3 regions of the Klebsiella scottii genome follow, and region 1 is predicted to be linked to each of the others. Evidence: predicted binding sites of a transcription regulator. Region 1 holds the regulator's gene; each other region holds the start of a gene.
The links. Region 1 encodes LexA, which represses DNA repair genes until DNA is damaged. Its sites were predicted from a motif close to TNCTGTATGTACATACAGNA; they were not measured.
Positions count from the first base shown of each region.

Region 2: sulA (SOS-induced cell division inhibitor SulA) is a predicted target of LexA. The motif match lies at 5,903-5,922, and genes of this name have one in related genera.
Region 3: sbmC (DNA gyrase inhibitor SbmC) is a predicted target of LexA. The motif match lies at 8,000-8,019, and genes of this name have one in related genera.

Region 1 is NZ_JARXNI010000018.1:341,853-352,717, forward strand. It holds gene pspG (envelope stress response protein PspG) at 172-414, opposite strand; gene dusA (tRNA dihydrouridine(20/20a) synthase DusA) at 561-1,559, opposite strand; gene QFI97_RS03500 (cupin domain-containing protein) at 1,663-2,151, opposite strand; gene zur (zinc uptake transcriptional repressor Zur) at 2,266-2,781, shown strand; gene QFI97_RS03510 (CsbD family protein) at 2,875-3,084, opposite strand; gene dinF (MATE family efflux transporter DinF) at 3,211-4,527, opposite strand; gene lexA (transcriptional repressor LexA) at 4,599-5,207, opposite strand; gene QFI97_RS03525 (diacylglycerol kinase) at 5,451-5,819, opposite strand; gene plsB (glycerol-3-phosphate 1-O-acyltransferase PlsB) at 5,949-8,372, shown strand; gene ubiA (4-hydroxybenzoate octaprenyltransferase) at 8,436-9,305, opposite strand; gene ubiC (chorismate lyase) at 9,318-9,815, opposite strand; gene malM (maltose operon protein MalM) at 10,003-10,865, opposite strand, start outside.
Region 2 is NZ_JARXNI010000020.1:2,395,773-2,406,637, forward strand. It holds gene mgsA (methylglyoxal synthase) at 1-59, shown strand, start outside; gene helD (DNA helicase IV) at 88-2,142, opposite strand; gene QFI97_RS19020 (YccF domain-containing protein) at 2,265-2,711, shown strand; gene yccS (YccS family putative transporter) at 2,729-4,864, shown strand; gene QFI97_RS19030 (TfoX/Sxy family DNA transformation protein) at 4,878-5,477, opposite strand; gene sulA (SOS-induced cell division inhibitor SulA) at 5,943-6,452, shown strand; gene ompA (porin OmpA) at 6,805-7,875, shown strand; gene matP (macrodomain Ter protein MatP) at 7,980-8,432, opposite strand; gene QFI97_RS19050 (AAA family ATPase) at 8,618-10,375, shown strand; gene fabA (bifunctional 3-hydroxydecanoyl-ACP dehydratase/trans-2-decenoyl-ACP isomerase) at 10,445-10,865, shown strand, end outside.
Region 3 is NZ_JARXNI010000020.1:556,957-567,821, reverse strand. It holds gene shiA (shikimate transporter) at 1-288, shown strand, start outside; gene QFI97_RS10350 (lipoyl protein ligase domain-containing protein) at 333-1,073, shown strand; gene QFI97_RS10345 (LysR family transcriptional regulator) at 1,066-1,989, opposite strand; gene QFI97_RS10340 (tautomerase family protein) at 2,108-2,497, shown strand; gene QFI97_RS10335 (HPP family protein) at 2,530-3,261, opposite strand; gene QFI97_RS10330 (adenosylhomocysteinase) at 3,468-4,577, shown strand; gene cobT (nicotinate-nucleotide--dimethylbenzimidazole phosphoribosyltransferase) at 4,620-5,678, opposite strand; gene QFI97_RS10320 (DUF496 family protein) at 5,854-6,177, opposite strand; gene QFI97_RS10315 (FUSC family protein) at 6,345-7,403, opposite strand; gene sbmC (DNA gyrase inhibitor SbmC) at 7,502-7,975, opposite strand; gene QFI97_RS10305 (extracellular solute-binding protein) at 8,233-9,147, shown strand; gene QFI97_RS10300 (molybdate ABC transporter permease subunit) at 9,162-9,935, shown strand; gene QFI97_RS10295 (capsule assembly Wzi family protein) at 9,925-10,865, opposite strand, start outside.

The DNA.
Region 1 (10,865 bases):
AGGGGGAAAAGTTTAGGGCTTCCATATGGAAGCCCTGACTTTTTTTAGTTCGGCTGTATGTAGGGTACAGCGCGATGAATTCATTAACGCGCTAATAGTGACAGATTTAATAAGCAAAACCTACGCCGTTTTATGCAAAATTCCTCAGGTTGTGACCTACCACTCACTACCTTAATAACGCCAGCGGTTGTTGCTACGGTAGTGGGTGATTTTTGGCGTATTTATCGCCCGAATCACCCATACCACCGCAACGGCTAGCAGCAGCCACGGCAGCAGTTTAATCATCATCGCAAACAGGCCGCCAACGAACATCAGCGCCGTCGCCGCAACAATGGCGGCAATAATGCCCAGCAGCGATACGCCGGTTACCAGCAGCATGACAAAAAAACCAATGATAAATAGCAGTTCCAGCATCTTCTTCTCTCCCAAGCAATAGCCCTTTGTACTCAGACATTACAAGAAGCGTGCCAATTATAATCTATTGAATTTAAAGAAAAACGCCCTGATTTTTATTTCAGGGCGTGGCGTATTTGACTAAATTTTAGCGAAACAGCGAAACGTTAACGCTTATCGGCGACCAGCTTCAGCGCGTGTTCCAGGACGTTGATATCGGCACCGGCCTTATGCGCGTTCTCACTCAGGTAGCGACGCCACTGGCGAGCGCCGGGGATCCCCTGGAACAGGCCCAGCATATGGCGGGTCACATGGCCAAGATAGGTCCCGTTGCTCAGCTCACGCTCAATATACGGATACATGGCGCGCACCACGGCAACCGGGTCAGTATCCGCGCCATTGGCCGCAAAAATCTCCCGGTCAACGGAGGTCAGCATGCCTGGATTCTGGTACGCCTCGCGCCCCACCATCACACCGTCCATATGCTCAAGGTGTAGCTTCGCTTCTTCCAGCGACCTGATCCCGCCGTTGATCGCCATCGTCAGATGCGGAAAATCACGTTTTAGCTGATAGACGCGCGGGTAGTCCAGAGGCGGGATCTCGCGGTTCTCTTTCGGGCTCAGGCCGGAAAGCCAGGCTTTGCGGGCGTGGATGATAAACATATCGCATTCGCCTTTCCCGGATACGGTATTGATGAAATCACACAGGAACGCATAGCTATCCTGGTCATCAATGCCGATTCGGGTTTTTACCGTGACCGGAATCGAGGCCACGTCGCGCATCGCTTTAATGCAGTCGGCAACCAGCGGCGCATTGCCCATCAGGCAGGCGCCAAACATCCCGTTCTGCACGCGGTCAGACGGGCAGCCGACGTTGAGATTGATCTCATCATAGCCGCGCGCTTCCGCCAGCTTCGCACACTGCGCCAGCGCGGCCGGATCGCTACCGCCCAGCTGTAGCGCAACGGGATGCTCTTCTTCGCTGTAGGCCAGATAGTCGCCTTTACCGTGAATAATCGCCCCGGTGGTCACCATTTCGGTGTACAGCAGCGTATGGCGCGACAGCTGGCGCAGGAAGTAGCGGCAGTGCCTGTCGGTCCAGTCGAGCATCGGGGCGATGGAAAAACGGTGGGCAGCAAAGGCGGTAGACGTTGATTCTGGCATCATGGCGAATAAATAGGCATCCGGGTAAAAAGGGGCGCTACTATAGCACAAAGATAAACCACAGGCGCATAGCGCCAATGGCCGTATCCTGCGCTGGAAAAAAACGCTATTTCCTGCGCGGCTTACCGTCGTGAGGACCGAAGAACTGCGGCGGATGGTCGACCCAGCGATCCTGACGCGTCGCGGCATAGCTGGGGTTAAGCGGATAGTAGATCCGGTTAAATTTTTTATTCGCTTCGCCAACCACCAGCAGGCATGCCTCCTCCTCGGTGTTATTCAGGAAGGTGTGGCATACCCCGGTACCGGCGGGAAAACCGACGCAATCCCCCGGCTCCAGCTTCCACAGATAGCCGTTTATCCACACTTCCGGATACCCCTCTAGCACGTAGATGAACTCTTCTTCATCGCTTTCCGCATGCGGATAAGAGGTACGACGCCCTGGCGGCAGGCGCTCATGATGGATCCCCAGCCGGTTTAGCCTTAAACCACGGGCCAGCGGTGCGCCGATGGAAAAGAGCTCGCTGCTGTCGGGATAGGTGGCATCATCCGGCCCCTCCATCTCGCGCCAATGTCGAATGCAATCAGGTCGTTTCATCGTTTTCTCCCGAAAATGAGATGCATCAGGTATAGCACAAACCGTGGGTTCTCGGCGTTTTGCCTGGATCGTGATAAAGTAACAACTTCATCGTTACGCAACCAGAGGATGCTCATGGATAAGTCCACTTCGCAAGACATGTTAGCGCATGCTGAAAAGCTCTGCGCGCAGCGGGGCGTGCGCCTGACTCCGCAGCGCCTTGAAGTGTTGCGCCTGATGAGTCTACAGCAGGGGGCGATCAGCGCCTACGATTTGCTCGATCTCCTGCGCGGTAAAGAGCCGCAGGCTAAGCCTCCGACGGTCTACCGGGCGCTGGAGTTTCTGCTTGAGCAGGGCTTCGTGCACAAGGTGGAATCAACCAACAGCTACGTGCTGTGTCACCTGTTCGATCAGCCAACCCATAGTTCAGCGATGTTTATCTGCGATCGCTGCGGGGTGGTTAAAGAAGAGTGCGCGGAAGGCGTAGAGGACATCATGCATACGCTGGCGGCCAAAATGGGCTTCGCCCTGCGCCATAACGTGATCGAAGCGCACGGCCTGTGCGCGGGCTGCGTCGAGGTAGAGGCCTGCAACACGCCGGGGCACTGCCACCATGACCACACCATCCAGACTAAAAAGAAAGCCCGCTGAGGCGTTGGCCGCAGCGGGAATCAGGGATTTTTAGTACATCCTTGTACCGTTCAGGCAGGCAATAACAAAGGGTTAACGCTCTACATCTCGTCGCTACCAGCGATGGTCATTTTTGGTTTCCCAGTCAGACACTTCTTTTTCTGCCTGATCTTTAGCGTAGCCGTAACGCTCCTGGATTTTACCGACCAGCTGGTCGCGCTTACCCTCGATGACGGTCATATCATCGTCGGTAAGCTTGCCCCATTGCTCTTTCGCTTTACCTTTTAACTGTTTCCAGTTACCGCCGATTTCGTCTTTATTCATGATTCAGTCCTCATCGTTCGGTGAGTTAACAGCCCGCTGTGTGCCGGACATATGATTAACTATAGATGAGAATTCTGTGTTAATTTTATTATTCGGAATCTTTAACCATTTTCACACCAAAAGACGTTATGAAAACCAGGTGCCGCGCCGCCAGTGCCGTCGCCAGATCAGCGCCAGCGACAGACCTCGCAGCGCCAGGAATACCGTCAGCGCCAGCCACAGGCCGTGGTTACCGAGCACCGGCAGCGTCAGCAGGGTTACGGCAAAGCCCACGGCGGCCACCGCCATGCTGTTGCGCATTTCGCTGCCGCGCGTCGCGCCGATAAACATGCCGTCCAGCAGATAACACCAGACGCCGACCACCGGCAAAATCATCTGCCACAGCAGATAGCGGTCGGCGAGCTGCTGGAGCGAGGGTATCGAGGTCAGCAGAGCGATAATCTGCTCTCCCGCCACGCTGTAGATCAGCGCAAAAGCCAGCGCGACCATGCCTGACTGCCGACAGGCCGCACGCCACACCTCCAGCAGCTTGCTGCCATCGCGCGCGCCGTAGGCCTGCCCGGAGTGGGCCTCCACGGCATAGGCAAAGCCGTCCAACGCATAGGCGGTGAAGGTTAGCATGGTCATCAGAATGGCGTTCACCGCCACGATATCGCCCCCCAGACGCGCGCCGAAAACGGTCACCGCGCCAAAGCAGAGCTGCAGCAGCAGCGAACGCAGCATGATGTCGCGGTTGAGGGCCAGCAGCCGCCGGAGATCGCCGCGCCAGGCGCCCTTCAGCATAGAGAATGACACGCCCCGCAGCGTCAGCACGCGTTTCGCCATCAGCAGGCCAATGATAAAGGTGGCATATTCGGCGGTCACCGTCGCCAGCGCCGCGCCCTGCACGTTCATGTGCAGCCCCATCACCAGCCACAGATCGAGGACAATATTCAGCAGGTTGCCGACAATCAGCAGGATCACCGGCGCACGGGCATACTGGACGCCCAGCAGCCAGCCCAGCAGCACCAGGTTAGCTAACGATGCCGGGGCGCTCAGCCAGCGGATCTCCAGGAAACGCCGGGCCTGTTCCAGCACCGCTTCGCTGCCGCCGACGATATGCAGCGCCAGGTTAATGAGCGGCATACGAAACAGAACGATCAGCAGACCGGCGGCCAGCGCCAGCCCAAGCGGCTGCACCAGCGCTCGCGCCAGGCGCACGGGGTCCTTTGCGCCAAACGCCTGCGCCGTCAGGCCGGTGGTACTCATTCGCAGAAAGAGCAGCAGCATGAACAGGAAGCTGGTAGCCGTAGCCCCGACCGCCACGCCGCCCAGGTAAACCGGGCTATCAAGATGGCCGATAACCGCAGTATCCACCAGGCCCAGCAGCGGGACGGTGATATTGGAGAAAATCATCGGTAGCGCCAGGCGCCACAGGGCCTTATCAGCGGCATTAAAAAGCATGAGGGAAAGCCTGAGCGAGGAGAGACAGCGCAGCATCATGCATCAGACGATGCTGCGTTAAGAGAAGGCGCTTACAGCCACTCGCCGTTGCGGATTACGCCGACGGCCAGACCTTCAATGGTAAAGTTTTGCTCGCGTAGGTTCACTACGATTGGTGAAAACTCGCTATTTTCCGGCAGCAGTTCGACGACGTTACCCTGCCTTTTAAGGCGTTTAACCGTCACTTCTTCATCGATACGTGCGACCACAACCTGCCCGTTACGCACATCCTGCGTTTTGTGTACCGCCAGCAGATCGCCGTCCAGAATACCAATGTCTTTCATCGACATTCCGCTGACGCGCAGCAGGAAGTCGGCGCTCGGCTTGAACATTGCCGGATCGACCTGGAAGTGGCCTTCGATGTGCTGCTGCGCCAGCAGCGGCTCACCGGCAGCCACGCGGCCAATCAGCGGCAGGCCGGGCTCTTCTTCAGTCAGCAGACGAATACCGCGAGAGGCACCGGAAATGATCTCGATTGCGCCTTTACGCGCCAGCGCTTTCAGGTGTTCTTCCGCCGCGTTTGGGGAACGGAACCCCAAGCGCTGAGCAATTTCCGCACGCGTCGGCGGCATGCCAGTCTGGCTGATATGATCTCTGATGAGATCAAACACCTCTTGCTGCCTGGTCGTTAACGCTTTCATTCCGCCCCCTGGGTGTATATACAGTTATGCTGTGAGTATATACAGCTAACGGTGATTTTGGAATCAAATTTCACACAAAAATCAGGAGATTCTTTTCGTTTGCCGCGCGCTGCGGCCAGCTAACGCAGGGGGATTGCGGCGGAGCGTTTCTGCTCCACACGACGCAAAACAGGCCGCGTGGAGGGAGGTTGATCGGCCTCCAGCCCGCGGACGCCAAACCAAATAGTCTGATGCTACAGACCCTTAGCGATAGTGCGCCCACAGCAGCGTAACCCAGACGATCAGCGCAATGACGATCGCCAGAAATACCGCCGCAGAGCCCATATCCTTCGCGCGTCCGGAAAGCTCATGGTGGTCGGAGCCAATCCGGTCCACCACCGCCTCAATCGCGCTATTAAGAATTTCGACTATCATCACTATCAGGACCGAGCCTATCAGCAGCACGCGCGTAATGGCGTCAACATCCAACCAGCAGGCGATCGCAATGGCAATAACGGTGGCAATACCTTCCTGACGAAAGGCGGCCTCATTTATCCATGCCGCACGAAAACCTTTCCAGGAATACCCTGCCGCTTTAATGATTCGGGTTAACCCGGTGGTATTATTGGCCATCAAAAGAACCTTTTTATGTAAATGACGTCAATGAGTGTACGCGTTTGCCGCGTGGCAACGGAAATTTTGCGCACTTTCTGTTATTCTTGCCGCGCATTTGCATGATTAACCAGAGGCTTCACATCGTTTATGTCCGGCTGGCAACGAATTTACTATAAATTACTGAATTTACCATTACGGCTGCTGGTAAAAAGCAAGTCTATTCCCGCAGAGCCTGCTCAGGAATTAGGGCTGGATACCTCGCGTCCGATTATGTACGTTCTGCCCTATAACTCGAAGGCAGACCTGCTGACGCTGCGCGCGCAGTGCCTGGAGCACGATTTACCCGATCCGCTCGAACCGTTAGAAATCGACGGCACCCTGCTGCCGCGCTACGTCTTTATCCACGGCGGCCCGCGCGTATTTACCTACTACACGCCGAAAGAAGAGTCCATCAAGCTGTTCCACGACTACCTGGATCTGCACCGCAACCACCCTGACCTCGACGTGCAAATGGTGCCGGTTTCAGTGATGTTTGGTCGTGCGCCAGGGCGCGAAAAGGGCGAGCTCAATCCGCCGCTGCGCATGCTTAATGGTATTCAGAAATTCTTCGCCGTTCTGTGGCTGGGCCGCGACAGCTTCGTGCGCTTCTCGCCGCCGGTGTCGCTACGCCGAATGGCGTCCGAGCACGGAACCGATAAAACCATTGCTCAGAAGCTGGCCCGCGTGGCGCGTATGCACTTCGCCCGTCAGCGCCTGGCCGCGGTCGGCCCGCGTCTGCCGGCGCGTCAGGATCTGTTCAACAAGCTGCTGGCGTCAAAAGCCATCGCCCGCGCGGTGGAAGACGAAGCCCGCAGCAAGAAAATCTCCCACGAGAAGGCGCAGCAAAACGCTATCGCGCTGATGGAAGAGATCGCCGCAAACTTCTCCTACGAGATGATTCGCCTGACCGACCGCGTGCTGGGCTTTACCTGGAACCGCCTGTATCAGGGAATTAACGTTCATAACGCCGAGCGCGTGCGACAGCTGGCGCACGAAGGGCACGAGATCGTCTACGTTCCGTGCCATCGCAGCCATATGGACTACCTGCTGCTCTCCTACGTGCTCTACCACCAGGGCCTGGTGCCGCCGCATATCGCCGCCGGCATCAACCTCAACTTCTGGCCGGCAGGGCCGATTTTCCGTCGCGGCGGCGCGTTCTTTATTCGCCGTACGTTTAAGGGCAACAAGCTCTACTCGACGGTGTTCCGCGAATATCTTGGCGAACTGTTCAGCCGCGGCTACTCGGTAGAGTACTTCGTGGAGGGCGGGCGCTCTCGTACCGGGCGCCTGCTGGACCCGAAAACCGGCACCCTGTCGATGACTATCCAGGCGATGCTGCGCGGCGGCACCCGACCCATTACGCTGGTTCCGATCTACATCGGCTACGAGCACGTGATGGAAGTCGGGACCTACGCCAAAGAGCTGCGCGGCGCGACGAAAGAGAAAGAGAGCCTGCCGCAGATGCTGCGCGGCCTGAGCAAGCTGCGTAACCTCGGCCAGGGGTACGTTAACTTCGGCGAACCGCTGCCGCTGATGACCTGGCTCAACCAGCACGTTCCGGAGTGGCGCGAGTCTATCGATCCTATCGAAGCCATTCGCCCGTCGTGGCTAACGCCGACGGTAAACAGCATCGCCTCCGATCTGATGGTCCGCATCAACAACGCCGGCGCGGCGAACGCCATGAACCTGTGCTGTACCGCTCTGCTGGCATCGCGCCAGCGTTCGCTGACCCGCGAGCAGCTGACCCAGCAGCTGGAGTGCTATCTCGATCTGCTGCGTAACGTGCCTTACTCTCCGGATGCGACCACGCCGCCGGCTTCCGCCAGCGAGCTGATTGACCACGCGCTGAAGATGAATAAGTTCGAGGTTGAGAAAGACACCATCGGCGACATCATCATTCTGCCGCGCGAGCAGGCGGTGCTGATGACCTACTATCGCAACAACATCGCCCATATGCTGATGATGCCTTCGCTGCTGGCGGCGATTGTCACCCAGCATCGACGGATCACCCGCACGGAAGTGCTGCGTCACGTCGAGATGTTCTATCCGCTGCTGAAGGCCGAGCTGTTCCTGCGCTGGGAAAAAGAAGAGCTGGCGAGCGTTATCGATGCGCTGACCGCTGAGATGCAGCGCCAGGGCCTGCTGGCGCTGAGCGATGACGAGATAAGCATCAACCCGTCGCACTCCCGCCTGCTGCAGCTGCTGGCCGCCGGGGCGCGCGAAACGCTCCAGCGCTATGCCATCACCTTCTGGCTGCTGAGCGCTAATCCCTCGATTAACCGCAGTTCGCTGGAGAAAGAGAGCCGTACGATGGCCCAGCGCCTGTCGGTTCTGCACGGCATCAACGCGCCGGAGTTCTTCGATAAGGCGGTATTCAGCACTCTGGTACTGACGCTGCGTGACGAAGGCTATATTAGCGATACCGGCGATGCCGAGCCGGAAGAGACGCTGAAGGTTTACCAGATGCTGGCGAACCTGATTACATCGGACGTGCGTCTGACGATTGAAAGCGCCGCGCAGGATGAAGCGTAGCGCCTGAGACTTGCCCCGGCTTGCGCTACGTAAGCCGGGGAGTCAGGACCCTGCCAGGGAAAACTACGCCATATAGCCCATCGCCAGGCCGAGGAACAGCACCAGCCCAACGTAGTTATTGTTTAAAAACGCTTTGAAGCAGTCGTCGCGTTCACGACGGAAAATCAGCTTCTGCTGCCAGAAAAACAGCCCCGCCGCGATAAACAGCGACCAGTAATATTCCCAGCTCAGGCCGTTCAGCCACCCTACCGCCGCCATCAGGACCAGCACCGCGATCTGCAGCATACCGATAATCACGCGATCGTTTTCGCCAAACAAAATCGCCGTTGATTTGATGCCAATTTTAAGGTCATCGTCCCGGTCAACCATTGCATACTGGGTATCGTAAGCCACCGCCCACAGAATGTTGGCGAGGAACATCAGCCAGCAGCTCAGCGGCAGCGATTCGCTCACCGCGGAGAAGGCCATCGGAATCGACCAGCCAAACGCCGCCCCCAGCACCACCTGCGGCAGATGGGTGTAGCGCTTCATGAATGGATAGACCCACGCCAGAGCCAGCGCCGCCACCGACAGCAGAATGGTCATGGTGTTGAGGGTCAGCACCAGCAGGAACGAGAGCAGCACCAGCACGACAAACAGCACCCGGGCCTCTTTCTCCGTCACCTCTCCGCTCGGCAGCGGACGACGCGCGGTGCGCTTGACGTGGCCGTCAAATTTGCGGTCGGCATAATCGTTGACCACGCAGCCGGCGGCGCGCATCAGCCACACTCCGGCGACAAAAACGGCCAGAATCCACAGCGGCGGAACACCCGGCGTCGCCACCCATAGCGCCCACAGCGTCGGCCACAGCAGCAGCAGCGCGCCGATCGGTTTGTCAGTACGCATCAGGCGATGAAACGCCAACAGCTTATTCTGCGTCAGACTCCACTCCATTTTCTCTTCCTCTTAATACAGCGGCGATGCAGGCAGAAACAGTTCTGTCAGCAGCAGCGGTTTACCGCTCAGCCGGAGGCGGGAACGACGCCCCCAAAGCTCTGCATAACGCCCAATTTCAATAAAGTCACGGGTTAACGTCGACGAGGTGAACAAATAGCGGCCCAGCGGCGTCTGCCCAAGCTGCTGCAGCGCCAGTTCGGGACCGCTCAGCGTCGATTCCGGCACGATAGTTCGCCCGGCCAGCCAGGGTTCATCATCGGCGCAGAGAATGATTTCCCGCAGCCAGTAGCGCTCTTCATCTGGCAGCAACGCTTCTTCACCGACCAGCGCTTCGCGTCCGACAAAATCTTCGTTGACCAGCATAACGCTAACCTTTTTCCCTTGTTGCTCAAAGCGTTTGGTCATTGAGTCTTCCAGCAACAGCCAGTCGCGCAGCGAGGGTTCCAGCGGGGGCATAGCGGCAAAATAGCGCAGCGCACGTAGTTGCGTAAGCGCAGGATGTGACATGCCTGATTCTCCGATACATAACGTAAAGGCATTGTATCGCAGAATAGGCCGATCGGGGCGGGCAAACATCAAGATACGATCTTCCGCGCAACAGCCATGCAACAGAAGCCGCGCGCGAGAAAAAAAGGTGCGTCCAGGCGGACGCACCTAAAGGCTGTGCCTAAACATCAGCATTGTGGGGAGACGATCACCCCTTGCCTTTTACACTGCTGATAAAGGTGGAACGGGCAGATTTCGAGCCAAGGCGTTCAGCTTCGTTCATCAATTTGAGGGCTTTGTCGATATCTCCTTTAGCAACCGCCTGCTTAATGCCGTTGTTAAAGTAGGTTTCCGTATCATCCAGCATCGGCTCACTCTTCGCCGCCGGCGCGGCGACCGGAGTAACAGCCGGGGCGGCTGCTGGCGCGCTGTATACCGGAGCGGCCGTATTGCCGACGGTGACCGGACCCGGGCCGGAGGAGCCAAACAGCGGGCCAACCAGCACGCTGGAGCCAGACGATGTTTTCACTTTCAGGCCCAGCGTACCTTCGGTGGTATGTTTGGCAATCGGGTCCGGAATATCCGGGACCGCGTTACCCGTACCTTTGGCGTAGGCCTTCGCCGGATCGATTAATTTGGTGGTTTGCTGCAGATCCTGCGGCGTGGTAAAGACCAGGACGTAAATCTTTTGCTGGCCCAGCGCCGGCGTCAGACGCATCACCCCTTCGAGGCGATCCGAGCTCATCACGCCCGGCTCCAGGTAGGTGAAGTAGCTGCTTGGGAAGTACGCAGATGGCGTCATATTCTGGTCAAGAATCAGCACGTTCGGCGCAAAAACGCTGGTCTGCTTGTTGACTTCGCTGGTCAGCGTAATGGTCAGCTCACCGATATTCGCCGGGACGCTGTAGGCGGCGACCGGCCCGGTGATACCGGAGATATTCAGCGACTGTCCTGCCGTCGCTAAGTTGGTGACCTGGGACTTCGATTGATCGACCGGCGTCCAGGTTAACTGCTGTAACGCGGAGGCGGGGATCGTCGGTGCGGCAGCGGTGTTCTGCGGCACAAAATTCA
Region 2 (10,865 bases), on a different contig from region 1:
AGCCTCTCGATATTCTGATCCCGGATTATCAGCGTTACCTGGCGGAACGTCTTAAGTAAACCCCGCTGGCGGCCAGGCCGCCAGCCGTTACGGTTTTCTTGCTACCGGTACATCCAGCTCTTCCAGCATCTCCACAAACGCAGACGGCCGCTCTTTGTTGAACAGCAGCCAGACGCGAAGACGTGCACGCGTGATGGCGACGTACAGCAGACGCCGCTCTTCCGCATCGGGAAAATCCTCCGGCTGCGGCAGCAGCGCCTCTTCCATGATCGACTCCCGCGCCGGAGCCGGGAACGCATCATCGCCATCCTGAAGCCCAAGGACAATCACGAAATCCGCCTGCTGACCTTTGCTGGCATGGATCGTCATAAAATCGAGCTGCAGATTCGGCCATCGCGTTGCGGCCTTCTCCAGCGCGGCGGGTTTCAGATGATGATAGCGCGCCAACAGCAGGATCCGCTGATCAGCTTTCACATAGCCGCTCAGCTTATCGAGCAAATCATCAAGCTTATCGTCCGCCAGCAGCGTAACGGCTTTTTTATCTCCGGCGCTCAGGCTGTTGAGCGGCTTGCTCAGCTGGTGCGGGTTTTGTTGAATAAAGCCGTTCGCCACTTCACCAATGCGGCCATTAAAGCGATATGTGGTATCCAGCGCGCAGCAGTCCCCTTCGCCAAAATAGTGGTTGAACGCGGTAGTCAGCGAAAGCTGGGCGCCGCTAAAGCGATAGATTGCCTGCCAGTCGTCGCCGACCGCAAAGAGCGTGGTCTGGGTATTTTGCCGGCGCAGCGCGGCCAGCAGCGAGGCCCGCTGCGGTGAAATATCCTGAAATTCATCGACCAGAATATGCTTCCACGGGCTGACAAAGCGTCCTTTATCAAGAATATTGATGGCCTGATGGATCAGGCCGGAGAAATCGACCGCATTTTCCTCTTTCAGCGCCGTTTTCCACGCCTTCAGCAGCGGAGCCATTAATTTTACGCGCTTAGCAAAAAGCTCGCGTATCTCCTCCGGCGCGCCGGCAATCATCTCCGCCTGTGAGCCGCCGTGCATACGCATCAGGCTGACCCAGCGATCGAGGCGGCTCGCCATTCGTCGCTCTATTTTTTTATCCTGCCAGAAATCGTTTTCCGGCACCTGCCAGCCCATCTCGTCTTCCAGCCACTGTCGCCAGCCTTTGGCGTGAGCTTTTTTCTCCTGGCACTGCTGCTGCCAGTTTTTCAGCAGCAGCGCCTGACGCGCCGGGCTGTCGCTCTCGAGCTGGCTAACAGACGGGACTTTCTTACTGCCCTGCTGAATAATATGCAGAGCCAGTGAATGAAATGTCCGCGCCGAAATATCATCGGTGCTCAGCCGCTTGCGAATGCGTTCATCCATTTCCAGCGCCGCCTGGCGACCAAACGCCAGCAGCAGAATCTGCTCAGCCGCCGCTTCACCTCTTGTGAGCAGCCATCCGGCGCGGGCAACCAGCACCGACGTCTTGCCGCTGCCGGCGCCGGCAAGAACCAGCAGAGAACGCTCGCCGTTAACCACCGCACGCGCCTGCGCCGGGTTAAGCGGTGAAGACTCCACGCCCGCAAAAAATGCGCCGTACTGTTCCAGCATCGACTCAGTGAAAGCCTGATTGTGGGCCAGTCTGGCCACCTCGGTGTCACCCAGCCAGCTCTGACATTGACGCCACGGTTCGCGGCAGTTGTCGAAAGCGTCAAGTCGGCTGGTCGGTATCGGCAGCCCGGTGAGCGCCCGGCGAATTTTACCCTGCACGTCGCTAACCTGCTGACGGGTCAACCATTTGCCTTCTGCGCTGGAGCGGGCGATCTCAGCCAGCTGCTGGCTCAGTACGTCGGCGGCAATGATGCTCATTTCCGCGCTCCACTGCTGCCATAACGTATTCAGATGATGAAAGAAACGCTGGGTTTCATTCCATTCGGTACCATGCAAACGCACGACTTTGCCATCCGGAAGCACGAACTCCAGTTCGCCCCAGACCAGACCGCGCCGACAATGAACTGACAATAACTGATTGAAAGGTATAAGATACTCGTGGCTATCACCGGAAACCTTTACTCCGGCGTTAAGCAGCTGCACCCTATCATAGGGATGCTGTGCCATGCGTTTGCCCAATGTTGTCGCTTTAAGTTCCATATCATGCCGAATTTCAATCAGGTTGGATGTTTTTAAGTTTAACCGCCAGCGACCGGGTGCTCCAGCGTAAAAAACGTTACAATGGCCGGGTCTTATTATCCACAGGAGTGAACGGAGGGGTTATGCGTACCATTCTGAATATTTTGAACTTTATCCTCGGTGGTTTCGCCACCACGCTGGGCTGGCTGCTGGCGACGCTGGTCAGCATTATTCTGATCTTCACGCTGCCGCTGACCCGCTCATGCTGGGAAATTACCCGACTCTCCCTCCTCCCCTATGGGAATGAAGCCATTCACGTCGATGAACTCGAGCCTCAGGGCAAAAACAGCCTGCTGAATGCAGGCGGTACCGTGCTGAATATTTTATGGTTTATTTTCTTCGGCTGGTGGCTGTGCCTGATGCATATCTTTAGCGGCATCGCCCAGTGTCTGACCATTATTGGTATCCCGGTTGGTATCGCCAACTTTAAAATCGCCGCCATTGCGCTGTGGCCTGTGGGACGTCGGGTTGTTTCCGTCGAAACCGCGCGTGCCGCTCGCGAAGCCAATGCGCGCCGTCGCTTCCAGTAATCGGACGGAATACTGACATGCTTAGCCCCCTGCTACGCCGTTATACATGGAACAGCGCCTGGCTCTATAACGCCAGGATTTTTGTCGCACTTTGCGGCACAACCGCCGTTCCATGGTGGCTTGGCGAAGTAAAACTAACTATTCCATTAACGTTGGGGGTAGTTGCCGCCGCGTTAACCGATCTCGACGACCGCCTGACCGGGCGGTTACGCAACCTGGCCATCACCCTGGTGTGCTTTTTTATCGCATCGGCTTCGGTGGAGCTCCTTTTTCCCTGGCCGTGGCTATTTGCGATCGGTTTAACCCTCTCTACCACCGGATTTATTTTACTCGGGGGCCTGGGACAGCGTTACGCCACGATCGCCTTCGGCGCTCTGCTGATCGCTATCTACACCATGCTGGGGGTCACGCTCTACGATCGCTGGTATCTACAGCCGCTATTTCTGCTGACCGGTGCCGTCTGGTACAACCTGCTGACGCTTGCCGGACATATCATCTTCCCGATTCGCCCGCTTCAGGACAATCTTGCGCGCAGCTATGAGCTGCTGGCGCGCTATCTGGATCTCAAATCCCGTATGTTTGACCCGGATATTGAAGATGAAAGCCAGGCTCCACTCTACGATTTGGCCATCGCGAATGGCCTGCTGGTCACGACGCTCAACCAGACTAAAACGTCGCTGCTCACCCGTCTGCGCGGCGACCGCGGGCAGCGAGGCACCCGACGGACGCTGCAGTATTACTTCGTTGCCCAGGATATCCACGAGCGCGCCAGCTCATCGCATATCCAGTATCAAACGCTACGCGACCGTTTTCGCTACAGTGACATTATGTTTCGCTTTCAGCGTATGCTGTCGATGCAGGCCCAGGCCTGTCAGAAATTGTCCCGCGCTATTTTGCTGCGCGAACCGTACCAGCACGATGCGCATTTCGAGCGCGCATTTATGCATCTTGATGCCGCCCTCGACCGCGTGCGTGCCAGCGGAGAACCCCTTGAGCAGGTCAAAGCGTTGGGCTTCCTGCTGAATAACCTGAGAGCGATTGACGCCCAGCTGGCAACTATTGAGTCCGCTCAGGTTGCCGCGCCAGCGCACGGTACTACGGAGAATTTGCTCGCGGAGGACCAGCTTAGCGGCTTTAGCGATATCTGGCTGCGGTTACGCCGCAACCTGTCACCGGAATCGGCCCTCTTTCGCCACGCGGTGAGGATGTCGTTGGTACTATGCGCAGGCTACGCGTTTATCCAGCTAACCGGGCTAAATCACGGCTACTGGATACTGCTGACCAGCCTGTTTGTTTGTCAGCCAAACTATAACGCGACCCGTCACCGCCTGGCCCTGAGGATTATTGGCACCCTGGTGGGGGTCGCTATCGGTCTACCGATACTGCTGCTGGTACCCTCGGTGGAAGGCCAGCTGCTGCTGATCGTCCTTACCGGCGTCCTGTTCTTTGCCTTTCGCAATGTACAATATGCCCACGCCACAATGTTCATTACCCTGCTGGTTCTGCTGTGCTTTAACCTGCTGGGAGAAGGCTTCGAGGTCGCCCTGCCGCGCATCTTCGATACCCTCATCGGCTGTGCGATTGCCTGGGCTGCGGTCAGCTTTATTTGGCCGGACTGGAAATTCCGTAACCTGCCGCGGGTTCTGGATCAGGCCATAAACGCCAACTGCCGATACCTGGACGCGATTCTTGAACAGTATCATCAGGGGCGCGATAACCGTCTGGCATATCGGGTTGCGCGCCGGGATGCCCATAGTCGGGACGGCGAGCTGGCCTCAGTGGTATCAAATTTATCAACAGAGCCGCGGGCAAATGCCGACATCCGCGAAACGGCCTTCCGCTTGCTTTGCCTGAATCATACCTTCACCAGCTATATTTCAGCGCTGGGCGCGCACCGTGAAAAGCTGACCACGCCCGAGACTCTGGCGCTGCTGGATGACGCCGTCTGCTATGTGGATGATGCGCTACATCATTCCCCGGCCGACGAACAGCGGGTACAGCAGGCGCTCACCCGCCTGCAGACCCGGATCCAACACCTCGAACCTCGTGCCGATAGCAAAGAGCCGCTGGTGCTCCAGCAAATCGGTCTGCTGTTAGCGCTATTACCGGAAATCTGCCGCCTCCAACAGCAGGTGGCCGTTCGACCCGAGTAAATCGCGGCCTATCTTACCGCTGGTTGAGAGCCCATTCCTGCAGCTCCTGGCGCCGTGCCGTCGGGAGCGCGGCGGCATGAACCCCGGTAATGGCCCCTTCCAGCGAATAGAGAATATTCAGCGTCAGCGCTTTATTCGACTCTCGCAGCTTAAGCCACGCACGCTGCGCGCCAATAAGGCGCAGCGCCTGCTGATCTATTACGCCGGAGTTAATTAATAGTAGCTCCATGTGGAAACTAATATTTGGCAGATCTTTCAACCTGCCAGAATAACGCTGCTGGTTCTTTTCTCTTTGAGCGGTCTGTAATGAAAGCGACGATAGTTTGAAAAGCATTTTACTGTCACACCAAAGCGTTTCATTTATCTGATAGTATTTTAGAAAAATTGGGCGCCCGTTTTTACGCATTTTTAAAAGTGGATTTGCGTGGGCGACACAATACGCAGCGCCCTGCTCACAAATCTTAAGATAGATTTCCCCCTCTGCAACCATCGCAAATACGGTGTCGTCTATTGCCAGGCTATAGCCACCAAACAAAGGACGGCAGATTATTTTTCCTAATGGCGATAAGCACTTCTGAAATTTATGAAACCGCAGGGATGAGATTTTTTTCATGATTATTCCTTGGTTAATCATGCGAATACGGAGTAATTTAGTTAACGGATCCGTTAGTTCAGAAAATAAGTGAGTTCCTTTATTGCGGCAAGATGATTTTAACGTTCCACTCAGGCAACTCACCATTTTGCGAGGTGCTTTCAAGAAATTACTCTTCGGCGAAAGCGGATGTATTAAAAATAAAATATAACCGGAGCATTAATTAATAGTTGCACAAATAGTTTGTGCCTGGGAAGAGCAGCGCTGCGCCGGGGGGGCGTAAAGATACGCAGGTACGCTTGCGCGGTTTGAGGTTTCTGTCGCCAAAAATTTATGCCGCGGGGTTACCGCGGCGAGAGCAGGTCTTCGCCAACGCGGCCGACAATGTCGAACAAATTTCGAGCGACAACACGATAAATGAGGTTGATCTTTTCGCCGCCTGGATATACTGTATATGCATACAGTAACTACAGGCGGAAATAGACAATGCTTACTTCAGCTTACGCAAATCGTTCATCACTGACTTCTGCTTCAGTACGTCGCCACTCCCATGACGCCGTCGAACAACCAGCCAGCGGGCTGATTAGTGAGATTGTCTACCGTGAAGATCAGCCGATGATGACACAGCTACTGCTGCTTCCTTTATTACAGCAGCTAGGTCAGCAATCCCGCTGGCAGCTCTGGCTAACGCCAAAACAGAAGCTGAGCCGCGAGTGGGTGCAATCCTCCGGCCTGCCGCTATCGAAAGTCATGCAGATAAACCAGCTCTCCCCGTTCAATACGGTAGAATCAATGATACGCGCCCTGCGCACGGGTAACTATAGCGTAGTAATCGGCTGGCTGGCGGATGAACTGACGGCCGAAGAACATGAACGGCTGGTTAATGCCGCGGAAGAAGGTCATGCGATGGGGTTTATCATGAGGCCAGTGGGAAATACAAGCCAGCATGGGAGACAACTGAGCGGGCTAAAAATTCACTCTAATTTGTATCATTAAGCCAAATTAGGATTAATCCTGGAATTTTTTTTGCGCAGTACAAGGACGTGCTTTAATAAGGGTTGTTTTTGTGCGGATGCCTGTCTGATGCGGTCTCGCAGGTTTTATCGGCGAACGAAAACTAACCATATTTGTTAAATATTGTGTATACAACCCTTTTTTTTCATATGCCTGACGGAGTTCACACTTGTAAGTTTCGAACTAAGTTGTAGACTTTACATCGCCAGGGGTGATCGGCTTACGCTGCATGTATCAGCATAGTTAACAACAAGTCACGCCCCGGGTGAAGGATCTAACCGTGAGGTCTTTTGTAACTTCATGGCGAATTTTGGATGATAATGAGGCGCAGAAAATGAAAAAGACAGCTATCGCGATTGCAGTGGCACTGGCTGGCTTCGCTACCGTAGCGCAGGCCGCACCGAAAGATAACACCTGGTATGCAGGTGGTAAACTGGGCTGGTCCCAGTATCACGATACCGGTTTCTACGGTAACGGTTTCCAGAACAACAATGGCCCGACCCGTAACGATCAGCTGGGTGCTGGTGCGTTCGGTGGCTATCAGGTTAACCCGTACCTCGGTTTCGAAATGGGTTACGACTGGCTGGGACGTATGGCCTATAAAGGCAGCGTTGATAACGGCGCTTTCAAAGCTCAGGGCGTTCAGCTGACTGCTAAACTGGGTTACCCGATCACTGACGATCTGGACATCTACACCCGTCTGGGTGGTATGGTCTGGCGTGCAGATTCGAAGGGTAACTACGGTTCCACCGGTACTTCCCGCAGCGAACACGACACTGGCGTATCCCCGGTATTTGCTGGTGGTATCGAGTGGGCAATGACTCGCGACATCGCTACTCGTCTGGAATACCAGTGGGTTAACAACATCGGTGATGCAGGTACCGTTGGCACACGTCCTGATAACGGCATGCTGAGCGTAGGTGTTTCCTACCGTTTCGGTCAGGAAGAAGCAGCTCCGGTTGTAGCTCCTGCTCCGGCTCCGGCTCCGGAAGTGACTACCAAGCACTTCACTCTGAAGTCTGACGTACTGTTCAACTTCAACAAATCTACCCTGAAACCGGAAGGCCAGCAGGCTCTGGATCAGCTGTACACCCAGCTGAGCAACATGGATCCGAAAGACGGTTCCGCAGTTGTTCTGGGCTACACTGACCGCATCGGTTCTGACGCTTACAACCAGCAGCTGTCTGAGAAACGTGCTCAGTCTGTTGTTGATTACCTGGTTTCTAAAGGTATCCCGGCTGGTAAAATCTCCGCTCGCGGTATGGGCGAATCCAACCCAGTTACTGGCAACACCTGTGACAACGTGAAAGCTCGCGCTGCACTGATCGATTGCCTGGCTCCGGATCGTCGCGTAGAGATCGAAGTTAAAGGTTACAAAGAAGTAGTAGCTCAGCCGCAGGCTTAAGTTTTACTACCGATAAAAAACCCCGCTGATGCGGGGTTTTTTTTTGTCTCAAATTTAGCGTCAGCGCGAAAAGCGCCCGCGCGCACCACTATCAGCCTTCCGGGCTACTCCTTACCAAGCAATACCTGCAGATCGCGCTTCAGGCTGGACATCTTGCTGGCATACTTCTCTTTATGCTCCGCGTCCTCAATCAGCTGTACGATAGTTTCCGACAGCGTTTTTCCCCGTCGCTGCGCCAGGCCAGCGAGACGCTGCCAGACCACAAACTCCAGATCGATAGACTTTTTGCGCGTATGCTGATGCTCAGCGTTAAAATGACGCTTTCGCCGCGCGCGGATAGTCTGCTTCATCCGGTTCATTAGCTCCGGATTAATATGCTGCTCAATCCAGGCGTTCACCAGAACAGGTTCATTTTCGAGCGTCAGTAAGACATCGACCGCGGCTTGCGCTGCGCTGGCTTCAATATAGCGGGTAATCAGCTCACCTTCCCGGTGCTTTTTAACCAGATATTTCCATTTCCAGCCGCTTTCAAGATTTTCCAGTTGTTGATATTTCATTGCGATCTCAATGTGACCGTGTAACTCACTTCAGGATATCAGTTTTTTCTCGATGTGCTGAGAATAAATCATCATTCGTGATATGCGTTACGTCGTTATCGTTAACGTAAACACGATCCTCCGTGTGCTCAGACGCGGCATAAGGTATAATCGCGCGTTTTACATCTCACTAAAAAACAGCGACTTTGACCATTACGAAACTTACCCGAAACGACCTTGCTCCTGATACGGAAAGTTATCAGGCGCTGTTTACACAAGCTGATTTAGCCCAGCCAGAGGCTTCCCTGTCAGGCGAACTGCAGCCCCGTTTATTCTATGCGTTGGAGCAGCTTCTGGTGACTCCGACCATTTCTCCGTTCATGCTGGTTAAGGCTCCGGAAGAACCGGAATACCTGCAGTGGTTTGCCGCAGAAACCCGCAGCTTATACCAGCCGGCCGCGCCTCTTTACGGCGTGCGTTACCAGATTAACGGTGGAAACGTCACCCTTTCGCCGGCAAAAAGCGCCGATGATAATTTTGCCAGCACCGCGCCGGTTGAATCAGCCGACTGGATTGAAGCAGAGCAGCTTTTTGGCTGCGTGCGCCAGTTTAACGGCGAAATATCCCTGCAGCCGGGCCTGGTACATCGTAGCAACGGCGGCGTGCTTATTATCGCCCTGCGCGCGCTATTAGCCCAACCGCTGCTGTGGATGCGCCTGAAGAACATCGTTACCCGCCAGCGCTTTGACTGGCTGTCCATCGATGAGTCTCGCCCGCTGCCGGTCAGCATTCCATCGATGCCGCTCAATCTGAAGATAATTCTGGTCGGTGAACGCGATTCATTGGCTGATTTTCAGGATATGGAACCCGAGCTCTCGGCCCAGGCGATTTACAGCGAGTATGAAGATAATCTGCAAATCGCGGATGGCGACACCCTGAAACAGTGGTGTCAGTGGGTGTGGCAAAACGCGCAGCAGCTTGAGCTGCCCGGGCTGGCCGCCGATGCCTGGCCGCAGCTGATTCAGGAAGGCGCACGCTACACCGGCGATCAGGAAACGCTGCCGCTGTGTCCGCTGTGGATTGCCCGCCAGCTGCGCGAAGCCGCCGCCTTCTGCGAAGGTGAGCTTATCTCCGCGGAAGAGATGCAGACCATGCTGGCACGTCGCGAATGGCGCGAAGGCTATCTTGCCGAGCGGATCCAGGATGAAATCCTGCAAGAACAAATTTTGATTGAGACCGAAGGTGAATGCATCGGGCAAATCAACGCGCTGTCGGTCATCGAATTCCCCGGTCATCCGCGGGCCTTTGGCGAGCCATCGCGCATCAGCTGCGTCGTACATATCGGCGACGGTGAGTTCATCGACGTTGAACGCAAGGCCGAGCTGGGCGGCAATATCCATGCCAAAGGCATGATGATTATGCAGGCGTTCCTGATGTCCGAACTCGAACTCGAGCAGCAGCTCCCCTTCTCCGCATCGCTGACCTTTGAGCAATCCTACAGCGAAGTGGACGGGGATAGCGCCTCTATGGCCGAACTGTGCGCCTTAATCAGCGCGCTGGCCGGCGTGCCCATTAATCAGAGTATCGCCGTCACCGGTTCAGTCGATCAGTTCGGTCGCGTACAGCCGGTGGGCGGGCTTAACGAAAAAATTGAAGGCTTCTTCACCATTTGCCAGCAGCGCGAGCTGACCGGCAAACAGGGAGTCATCATTCCTGCGGCGAATGTTCGCCATCTGAGCCTGGCGCCAGAACTACAGCAGGCTGTCGCTGAAGAGAAGTTTTCCATCTGGGCGGTGGAAGACGTTACGGAAGCGCTGCCCATGCTGACCCAGCTGTTGTGGGATGGCGAAGGGCAAACTTTACGGCAAACCATTCAGGAGCGGATTGCGCAGGCGACGCAGCAAGAGAGTCGTCATCGTTTTCCGTGGCCACTACGCTGGTTAGGTGGTTCAGGTTCTAACTGATCGGACTTGTTCAGCTTACACGTGTTAGCTATCCTGCGTCCCGAACTCAAAATAAGGCTTACTGAAAACATGGTAGATAAACGCGAATCCTATACGAAAGAAGACCTTCTTGCCTCTGGCCGTGGTGAACTGTTTGGCGCAAAAGGCCCGCAGCTGCCCGCGCCAAGTATGCTGATGATGGACCGCGTCATCAAAATGACCGAAACCGGTGGTAACTACGATAAAGGTTATGTCGAAGCAGAACTCGATATCAACCCGGACCTGTGGTTCTTCGGTTGCCACTTTATCGGCGATCCGGTCATGCCGGGCTGCCTGGGCCTGGACGCAATGTGGCAGCTCGTTGGCTTCTATCTGGGCTGGCTCGGTGGCGAAGGCAAAGGCCGCGCGCTGGGAGTGGGTGAAGTTAAATTCACCGGCCAGGTGCTGCCGACTGCGAAGAAAGTGACCTATCGTATTCACTTTAAACGCGTTGTTAACCGTCGTCTGATTA
Region 3 (10,865 bases), on a different contig from region 1:
TGGATCCTGTTCTTCGCGCTGATGCTGGCGAATATCGCCCACGATATGGTGGTTTGCGTACAGCAGCCGATGTTCACCGAAATGTTCGGCGCCAGCTACCGCTACAGCGGAGCCGGCGTCGGTTACCAGGTCGCCAGCGTCGTCGGAGGCGGCTTTACGCCCTTCATCGCCGCCGCGCTGGTCACCTTCTCCGGAGGCTCCTGGCACAGCGTTGCTATCTATCTGACCGCCGGCTGCCTGCTCTCGGCCATCACGGCCATGTTGATGAAAAAACCTCAGCACGTCTGACAGCGCCCGGGACGACGGGAAACCGTCGTCCATAAGGAGACTCCATGATTCAGGACAACAGAGCGGCCTGCTGGCCGCAGCGCTTCATTCATCAACAGCTGCCGCTGCACTACTACGCCGACCCGACGCTTGCCGAGCTGCCGCTGTTCGAGCGGGCCCGTAGCGGCGAAGCGCTGGCCCAGCTGTGGCAGGCCCCGCAGGGATTCGTCGTCCCCGGCAGCTACCGAAAATTCAGCCAGCTCTCCGCCGTTAGCGAACGCTTTGCCGGGCGCGGCTGGCCGGTGTGGCTGCGTCGCTCCGGCGGTGGTCTCGTGCCGCAGGGGCCGGGGATTGTTAATCTCAGCCTTGCCTGGCCGGTCTATCAGCCGCTGGGCGAGGCCGCTGAACCGATCTATCTGTTGTTGTGCGGTCTGCTGCAGCGCGCGCTGGCGACCTTTGGCGTCGATGCCCATTTTCAGGCGGTGAGCGGCTCGTTTTGCGACGGACGCTATAACCTTGCCTGCGGTCAGGGGGAGCAGGCGCGTAAAATTGCCGGTACCGCGCAGTACTGGCGGCCGATGGCGGAGGGCCGCGGTCATGTCGTTCTCGCGCACGCGGTGATCCTGATCGATATCGATCCGATCGCCGCACACCGGGCGGCCAATGATTTTGAGTCACAGCTGGGCAGCGGCCGGATTTACCGCGCGGATAAAACCATCACTCTCGCGCAGCGCCTGCCGGGCGAAAAAGATCTGCTTCCCCGCTTCCGCCAGGCGCTGGCGACCGAGCTGCAAAATCTCAGCTGAAGCTACTTTTCAGATAGCGGCTGAAGGTCTCTACCGCCCGCGATACGCGCGGCGCGTAGGGGCGGATCACATACAGACTGCCGGCAAAAACGTCCACCGGCCGCCAGCCGGGCAGCAGCTCCTGCACCTCTCCGCGCCCTATCGCCTCCCGGGCGCTAAAATCGGGCAATAGCGCAATCCCCAGCCCCGACAGCACCGCATCGCGCAGCGATTCGCTATTGTTCGTGGCAAAGGGGCCGCGCACCGGGACGCTCACGCGCCCGGCGCGATCGTCCTCAGACTCAAACGCCCACTGCGGGCTTTGCGAACCGCGCGGGTAGGTCAGGCACTGGTGGTGGCGTAGCGCATCGGGGGAGTCCGGGACGCCAAAGCGGCGGATATACTCTGGCGAGGCAACAACCAGCGTGGCGGTCTGACACAGCGTCCACGCGACATGGGTATCCGGCAGCGCCTCGCGACGACAGTGACGAATCGCCAGATCGAATCCCTCGCTGGCGAGGGATACCAGCCTGTCGGTGACCTCCAGCTGCAGCTGCAGCTGCGGATGCTGGTGCAGAAAAGGGGTAATCGCCGGGACCAGCTGCTGGCGGGAAAAGGCGACCGGGGCCGTAACCCGCAGCGTGCCGCGCAGCGGCCCCTCGTCATCGCGGCTGCCGTTAAAGATATCGCGGAGCTGGCCGAAGGGCGCATTCAGCTCCGCCACCAGCCTAAGCCCGTCTTCGCTCAGCGTCACGCTGCGGGTGGTCCGGTGCACCAGCGTCTTGCCGGTTACCCGCTCCAGCTCGCTGATTTTCTGGCTGACTGCCGATTTACTCACCGCAAGCTTTTCCGCCGCGCGGGTATAGCTTTTCTGCTCTTCCAGCACCGTAAGCCAGTACAAATGGGTCCAGAAAACGTCGGGGCGCGGATCGCTCATCTCGATTGTTCACCTGTAAAAACAATGAATTCAAATATAGCGGTTTTTGCCCGTTGTCACATTGGATAGCATCGGTTTTGCCCACTCATCGTACACAGGATAATAAGGATAGCCTGCCATGCCGCTACTGACATTTGATGTGATTGAAGGTCGCAGTGAAGATGAAATAAAAACGCTGCTCGATGCCGCCCACCGCGCCGTACTGCACGCCTTTAAGGTGCCGGAACGCGATCGCTACCAGATTGTTCATGAAAACAAGCCTCACCATATGGTGATTGAGGACACCGGTTTAGGCCTGACGCGAAGTCAAAAGATGGTGGTGGTCAGGGTGTACACCAGCCCACGCAGCGAAGAACAAAAACAGCTGTTTTACGCGACGCTGCTCGCAGAACTGCAGGAACACTGCGGGCTGAGTCCCGATGATTTGATGGTTTCGGTGCTGAGCAATCAAAAAGGCGACTGGAGTTTTGGCCGCGGCGTGGCGCAGTATCTGACCGGCGGGCTTTAGCCGCTCACCGCCGCCCCACGCAGACGGCGGCGTTACGCCCTCGGCGCAGCGGCCATGCGCCGGCGCGCTTTTTGTTCGATATTTTCCAGCAGCTCCTGAACGTCATCTTCGTCAATATCCAGGAACTGACCATCCAGCAGCGCGGCATGAATGTCCTCGCGGGTCACCGAAAGCCCCAGCGGAACCACTTTGCTTTTCACCTCTTCCGCCGCCAGCGGATGCGGATAGCGGCGTCCAACAAGGTTATTGAAAACGATCGCCAGCAGGGCCAGCATGGCGGAGTTCAGCAGCACCGGCGTCAGCACAAAGTAATAGCCCTCGCTGTGTACGCCAGCCCCGCCGAGAATGGCCGTCAGGGCAACGGCGCCGCCCGGCGGATGCAGGCAGCGCAGAAAATACATGCCCGCAATCGCCAGTCCGGCCGCCAGACCGCAGGCCAGCGCAAGGTCAGGCACCAGCACGCCAACGGTAACGCCGATCAGCGCCGACAGCACGTTGCCGCCGACAATCGACCACGGCTGCGCCAGCGGGCTGCTGGGTACGCCAAACAGCAGCACCGCCGAGGCGCCCATCGGGGCGATAAACCACAGATTGACTTCGCCCAGCAGCCAGTGGCTGAACATACTGGTGACCGCCAGCCCCGTCCCCGCGCCGATGGAGCCGAGGAGAATATGCTTTCTGGCAACCGGCAGCGCATGAGGCTTCAGGCGGCCGATAAAAATGCGGATCCGCGAAAACACCGCGGAAGGTAAAACGCTTAACATCTCACTGCTCGCTCAGGTCATATAAATTTCTTATATTTTATTTTCTTTTTTTAACCATATTTTAACAACCACGTTTTTTTCATGCCTATCCCCCTCGCGTCCTCTGACCGGCAGCCATTGACCCCGGCTATGTGATTTCACCTTACTACGCTAGAATCATCCTCGTTCGGGATTTCACCCACTCTACGGATTGAAGGCATAATACGTTGAATAATAATATTAATTTAGAGAAAGAAGTGGCATGGGCCAGCCAGAACATGCCGCGCACTCTGCGCCAGGTTGCCGCACTTCCCGACCTGAGCCAGGTTCGACTAGCCTGCTGTATGCATCTGGATATGAAAATGATCCCGCTGGTGCAGGGCATTCTGGAAAAGGGCGCGCAGGTATTTTTAACAACCTGTAACCCGACCACCGTACAGGACGAGGTCGTCAGCTGGCTGGTCGCGCGCGGAGCAGAAGCCAGCGCCTGGCGCGATATGAGCGATGCCGACTGGCAGCAGTCGTGGCAAAAGGCCATCGCCTGGGGGCCAACGCATCTGTGTGAAATGGGGGCCGATATCACCACCCTGCTCCACCAGCGCGGCGAATTTGGCAATATCGTGGCCGGGCTGGAAGCGACCGGTTCCGGCGTCAGCCGGCTGGGCGATATTCGCCCGGGCTATCCGATTTTTAACTGGGACGATCTGCCGGTTAAAGAGGGCCTGCATAACCGCCACATGGTCGGTCTGACCGCCTGGCACACCTTCTTCCAGACCACCCATCTCACGCTGCATGAGAAAAAGGTGCTGGTGATCGGCTATGGCCTGGTGGGCCAGGGCGTTGCCGCCGCCGCAAAAGCCTTCGGGGGCCAGGTGATGGTCGCCGAAGTCGACCCTGCCCGTCGCCTGCAGGCGGCTTACGACGGCTGGCATGTCGTCGAACTGCAGGACGCCATTGCCTCGGCTGACGTCGTCGCCACGGCAACCGGCGCTAAAAAGGTGGTTAACAGCAGCGCGCTGGATAAAGCGAAAGACGGGGTATTTATCCTTAACGTCGGCCACGTTGCGGAAGAGATTGACTGCGGCTACCTGCGCCAGTTCAGCCATGAAGAGGTGATGCCGTATATCAACGCCTATCAAATGAATGGTAAAACCGTTTACCTGATGGCCAACGGTTCGATGCTCAACCTGACCGCCGGTTTTGGCGATAGCCTGAACGCGTTTGACGTTACGCTGGCGGTGATGACCAGCGGCATCCACCATATCGTGACCGATGGCAGGAAGGCCGAGGCCAAGGTCTATCTGCTGCCGCAGAGCGTGTGGCAAAAAGCGCTGTAGGCCGGATAGCAACAGGGCGCCTGACGGCGCCCTGATTGGCGGTTAACGGCTCTCCGGCAGGACGATATTGCTCTCCGCAAGGGTCCCCATCTCGTTAAACACCGTACAGGCGGCCTCTACCAGGTGCATAGCCAGCGCCGCGCCGCTCCCCTCACCCAAACGCATCCCCATATCCAGATACGGCTCAAGCTGCAGATGCTCAAACGCAATGCGCGCGCCCTTTTCCGCCGACAGATGGGAGGGGATCAGATAGGGATGAACGGCCGGCGCAATACGGCAGGCCGCCAGCGCCGATGCACAGGAGAGAAAGCCGTCCAGCACCACCGGCAGCCCGCAGGATGCGGCCCCCAGCATGACGCCGGTCATGCCAACCAGATCGAAACCGCCAACCTTCGCCAGCACCTCCAGGCCATCCTCCGCCTGCGGTTGGTTGACGGCAATGGCCCGACGCACCACCTCCGCCTTATGCGCCAGCCGCGACAGCGGCAGGTTTGCCCCGATGCCGACGGTATCCTGCGCATCGCGCCCGGTGAGCACGCTCACCACCGCCGCCGCCGGCGTGGTGTTCGCCATTCCCAGTTCGCCAACGCCGAACAGCGTCACGCCCTGAGACGCCAGCTCGCGGGTATAGCTGATGCTCGCCAGCAGCAGCGTCGTCGCCTGTTCGCGACTCATCGCCGCCGTTTGCGCAATATTGCCGCTGCCTCGCGCCACTTTTAAGTCGACAAGGCCTGGGATCGGCTCCGCATCGATCCCGGCGTCGACGACCCGGACTTTTGCCCCCGCCTGCGCCGCCAGGACGCAAACGCCGGTATTTTGCCGGGTCATATTTATCGCCTGAATCGCGGTAATCGCCTGGGGTGAGATAGTCACGCCCTCATGCCAGACGCCGTGATCGGCGCACATCACCACGATCGCTTTTTCTGCCAGCCGCAGCTGACCATTCAGCCCCGGCATTCCAGCCAGCTGCACGGCCAGCGCCTCCAGGCGGCCCAGGCTGCCGGGGGGTTTTAATAAACCGTCAAGATGCTGCTGCGCCTGGGCCATCGCCGCCCGATCCGGCTGCGGAATGTCGGCAATGAGGTCCGAAAGTGTGTCCATGATGTTCCTCGTAGCGCTAAAAGGGAGCGGACCGTTGCGCGCATATTTTTCTACGTTCAGGCCAGCAGCCTGCGTTATACGGCGGTTCGCCATACGGAAGAAAGGAGTCGTTCAGAGGGAATGCCGGGGAGAACTCCCGACGGCGAGAACCGCCGCCGGGCAGGGTCGGGGGAGATTACTCTTCGACCTTCGCTTCGCCGATCACTTTCAGCTTTTTGGAGATATCGCGACGTTCTTTAGAGAGTTCAGCATTTTTGATGATGTAATCATCAACGCGATCTTCGTAATCGCTCTTCATGCTGGCAATGATGCCCTGGATAGCTTCAACGCTCATGCCCGGTTTGATGTAGTCGCTGAGGTTGTCCAGCAGCAGTACGCGCTTCTGGTTATCACGGATCTTTTTCTCAACGTCCTGAATTTCACGCTGCAGTTTGTTCTTACGACGATAGAGACGAACAAACTCCAGTACGTCCTGGAAAGAAGGCTTAGTTGTTTCCATTTTTATACCCCTAATATTTGAGATTCGGATTCGCTAAAGCGACTGCAATATAGGGCTAACATAACTGTTAGCAGCCGCTGATGACAATGTTTTTTCCTTTAGGGTTATCATACCCCTAAATGCTGCTGAATCGAAGCAACCTGTGGTCGTTCTCGCGCATCTGGCTTTTATTTACGCAACGCCCGACAGATCAAATTCGACAGCAGCTCAAGCTGGCGCGCCAGCTCTATCGTCAGCCAGACGTAGCCGTGTATCGGCGTTTCCGAGAGGTTTTCGCCCGGATGCTCTTTGATAAGCTGACGCAGTTCGGCGACGATTTCATTAAGCTTTTCAGTATTGGCGCGGATCGGCTGCGGGTTGCCTTCATACAGGGCGTGGGCGATGGTCAGCAGCGTTTGCTGGGTCATCTGCTGAGTTTCGCGCAGCGTAAGGGAATTTAGCATCACAAAGTGCCCCGGCCGCGAGCCCCAGTAAGCGTTGACCTGCAGCTCAAGCATACAGACCAGGTTACGGCTGACGGTCTGAATCGCCTCGAAAATGGCCTTCTGGATATGGGTTTCTTTGCTTGCCGGCGTAATCAGGCCGCGCATTTTCACCACGTCGTTCAGGACCTTTTGCAGGTGTTTTTCCAGCCGCGGACGCTCGACCAGGTTTGGCGAGATCCCGGCCTGATACAGGCGATTAAGGGCAGTGACGTAATTTGCCATCTGGATACGCCAGTGCAGAAACGCCCGCTGCGGCCAGATGCCGGTAAACAGCATCGCCAGCAGGGAACCGAAGATAACATCGCCGCTTCGCCACAGCGCGGTGTTCATGTCTCCCGGCGGAGCCCCTACCACCACCGCCAGCGTAATGCCGATCAGCAGCGCCTGGTACGGTTTTTTCCCTAAGGCCAGCCAGCCGCAGAGGAACATCGCCGCCGCGCACCACAGCACCATAACGGGTAAGGAGATTAGCTCCAGCTTGAGCGCCACCAGCCCCAGCGCGGAGCCGAGGATGGTGCCGCCGATCCGCTCAAACGCGCGCGGCACCACGTTGCCCCAGAACGATATCGGCCCCATCACCACCACCAGAGTAATCAGCGGCCAGGTGCCTTCCGGTACGTTCAGCAGCCGTACCAGTAAAAAGGTGAGAACAAAAGCCAGCGCGATGCGTATGCCGTGCACGATTCGGTAATGGCGATACAGACGAATTTCTAAAGGCTTAAGTGATTTATCAGCGCGCACGACCCTCTCCGCTAAGAAGAAAAGGCCAATTGTAACTGCTTTTTCACCGCAAGCATCACGCTAATGTAAGAAACCTTGTTCACTCCGGGGATAAGCGCCTACCTGCCGATACGCTCAACCGCCACGTACATTTCGATATCCCAGTAGCCGTCGTGATTGCCGTCGTTAAGATAGAGCTCAAAACAGGGTTTTGGCGCCAGCTGGTACTCTTTGCTTTGCAGCAGGCTTTCAAAGAACTGCAGCCAGGGCGTGGAGAAATCATGGTTCAGCACCCGCGCGCTGGCGAAAGCGTACTCTCCGCCGGCGATCTCGGTCAGGATCGCGCCTTCGCTATTGACTGGAATGACGAAGTCGTCGTCCACCGTTACCACGGTGTCGCAGCGCAGCTTTTCCGCCGGCACCTGCTGCGGGTTGTCGTAATAGACGGCGACCCACTCCCGGGCCGGGATCTGGCGACTGCTGACCCATGCCATCAGCTGTTCAAAACCCTGCTTAACGGTCTGTTCCCAAGGCCCAACCATATGAAAACCGGCGATTTTACGCGCACCAAGGGACTTAACGCTGTAGTTCATATTGCCTCCGCTATTGATAAGAAATACTGTATAAATATACATGCAATGTAGCAGGCAGCCAAAAAACAGTATGTGCGCGGATTCACAGAGTCGCCATTGGCCGGTGCTGAAAAATCATTCAGGAAGCCGACACGCAGAACCGATACTTCAACCGCACCTCAATGCCGCCTGCGCATAAATTGTTTTCGCCGCGCTGATTATTGATAATCGTTATGTAAATAAAAACATAACGAGTGGAACTACCGATGCAAGGAAAAATGAAGTTTGCGCTGGCAGCAATGCTGGCACTGCAGTTCGCCCCCGCGGCTATGGCGCAGGATATTCGCGTCACCTATGCCGGCTCGATGGGTAAAGTGATGGATCAGGGGCTAGGCCCGGCGTTTGCCAAAGCGCAAAACGGCGATTATCAGGGCCAAGGCCAGGGCGCTTACGGCATGGCGCGCCTGCTGGCAAGCCACAAGCTGACCGCCGATGTTTTCGTCTCCATTACCCCGGGCCCGATGCAAATCCTGAAAGACGCCGGCTTGATTGACGATGCTGTCCCGGTCGCCAGCACCAGCATGGTGGTCGCCTGGAGCCCCAAAGGGAAATATGCCGCGCAGTTTGCCGCCGCGAATAAAAACCAGGATGCCTCGTGGCTGAAGCTGCTGACGCAGAAAGACGTCCGCTTTGGCCGCACAGACCCGTACGTCGATCCTAAGGGCCAGAATATCGTCTTTACCCTGCTGCTGGCCGAGAAGTATTACCGCCAGCCTGGCATCAGTGAAAAAATCCTCGGCGAGCTGCAAAACCCGGCGCAGACCCACCAGGAGGGCGGCCTGCTAAGCCGTCTGGAGAGCGGCCAGGTTGACGCCGCGGCGGGCTACGAAAGCGAAGTCCTCTCCGCCCACCTGCCCTACGTCGCGCTGCCCGATGAGATTAACCTCAGCAACCCGGCAATGGCGAAACAGTGGTATGACACCGTCAGCTTCACCATTAAGGACAGCGCTGGTAAAGACCAGACGCTGCACACTCAGCCGCTGGTCTTCTACGCCGCGGTGCTGAAAAACGCGCCGAACGGCGTGGAACAAGGGAAAAAATTCATCCGGTTCATGGAGAGCGCTCAGGGGCAGCAGCTGTTTAAACAGTACGGCTACGCCGCGGCACAAGGGGAAAACCTATACGCCAGGTAAAACGCGCCGGGCGCATTGCCGGCTGGCTCGCGCTGCCGGCTCTGCTGCTGCTCAGCGTCCCCTTCCTCACCCTAATCAGCGTCACGCCGTGGCAGCATCTGCGGCTGGCCTGGCGGGACGACGATGCGATCCTCGTGTCGATGGGGCTGGGGTGCCTGGCGCTGGCGACGATCGTGGCGATAGGCCTGCCGACCGCCTGGTGGCTGTCGCAGGCCAGCGGTCGTCGGCGTCTGCTGGCGGAGCTGCTGCTGATGATCCCGCTGCTGACGCCGCCGCTGGCGATGGGGATTTTACTGGTCTCGGCCTATGGCCCCTACGGGCTGGCCGGACAATGGCTGACGCGAATGGGCGTCACGCTGGTGAACAATCCCGCCGCCTTTGTCATGGCGCAGGTCTACGGCGCGCTGCCCTACTTTATCGTGGTCGCCCGCTCCGCCTTCGCCACGGTGCCGAAAGCGATCCTTGAAGCCGGACAAACGCTGGGGGCAACGGGCTGGAATCGCTTTCGCTTTCTAGCCCTGCCGATGGCGCTGCCGGGGCTGGCCTCCGCGGTGGCGCTGGCCTGGGTACGCGCCGTCGGCGAGTTCGGCATTGTGATGATCTTTGCCTATTTCCCCCAGGGGATCCCGGTAAAACTCTATACCAACCTGCAAAACGACGGCGTTGACGCGGTCTATACCCTGCTGTGGATGCTGCTGATCGTCACCCTGCCTCTGCCGCTGGCCTGCTTTGCGCTGGGAAGAGGCACGACGTGGCGGCGAAAAACGCCGCCGGCGGTTACAGGCTAAAAGGTAGCTCAATCCCGACACTGGCGCCCAGATCGTCGCTGTCGCTGTGGTTAGCGTCGGTATACCACAGGGAGGTGCTGAGGCGCACGGTGGGCATCACGTCGCCGCTCCAGCCTAACTGCACGCCCTTCAAGGTATCGGCGTGCGGGAAGGCTTTATTAATCCGCTGATTTTTCGGGTTCACCTCGGCGTAAACCAGCCGCGCGCTCCAGCGCTGATTCTCCTCCGTCACCAGTTCGACCTTACCGGCGTACAGACGCCCGTCGCCGCCCATCGCGTCGCCTAACGGATAACCCTGCTGGTAGTAGCCATCTTTATAGATAAAGTGGTTATAGATGTAGTTGGTGCGCCCCATATTCGAGCGGGTATCGTGCGCCTCCAGGTACCAGTTAATCGCGCTGCTGTTCCACTGGTGATGCCCTTCGACGCCGCCGAGGTAAAGGTGGGCGGACGGCAGGTACCCGGCTTCATCCTCGCCGATCATCTGCCCGTAGACGCTCACCGGCCAGCCCGTCGTCGGCGCCAGCTTCAGTTTAAAATCAAAGCCCGCCAGCTGATTGCCCGGATCGTCCGCCGAATCGCCGGTGTTATCGCGCCCGGTGAGCCCCTCCCAGAAGCTGCCAAAGGAGGAAGGCCGCCCCTCGCCGCCCCACTGCATAATGCGCGAAGCGCCCAGCTCCAGCGAGGTAAAGGGGGATACCGTCAGGCGGCCGCCAAAAATTTTAGTATGCGGTACCGCCGCGTACTGGCTCATCTGGCTGGCGGAAAGCTGGTACTGCCAGGGGCCAATCCAGCTTAGCCAGGCGTTCTCCGGAGCCCGCTGTTCGGCGCGCTGCAGCAGAAAACCGGTCATCGGCCGCGCGGCGTCGGAACGAATCAGGCTCCCCTCATAGCCGGGCCCCCACCACTGCGGAATTTGGCCAAACGCCA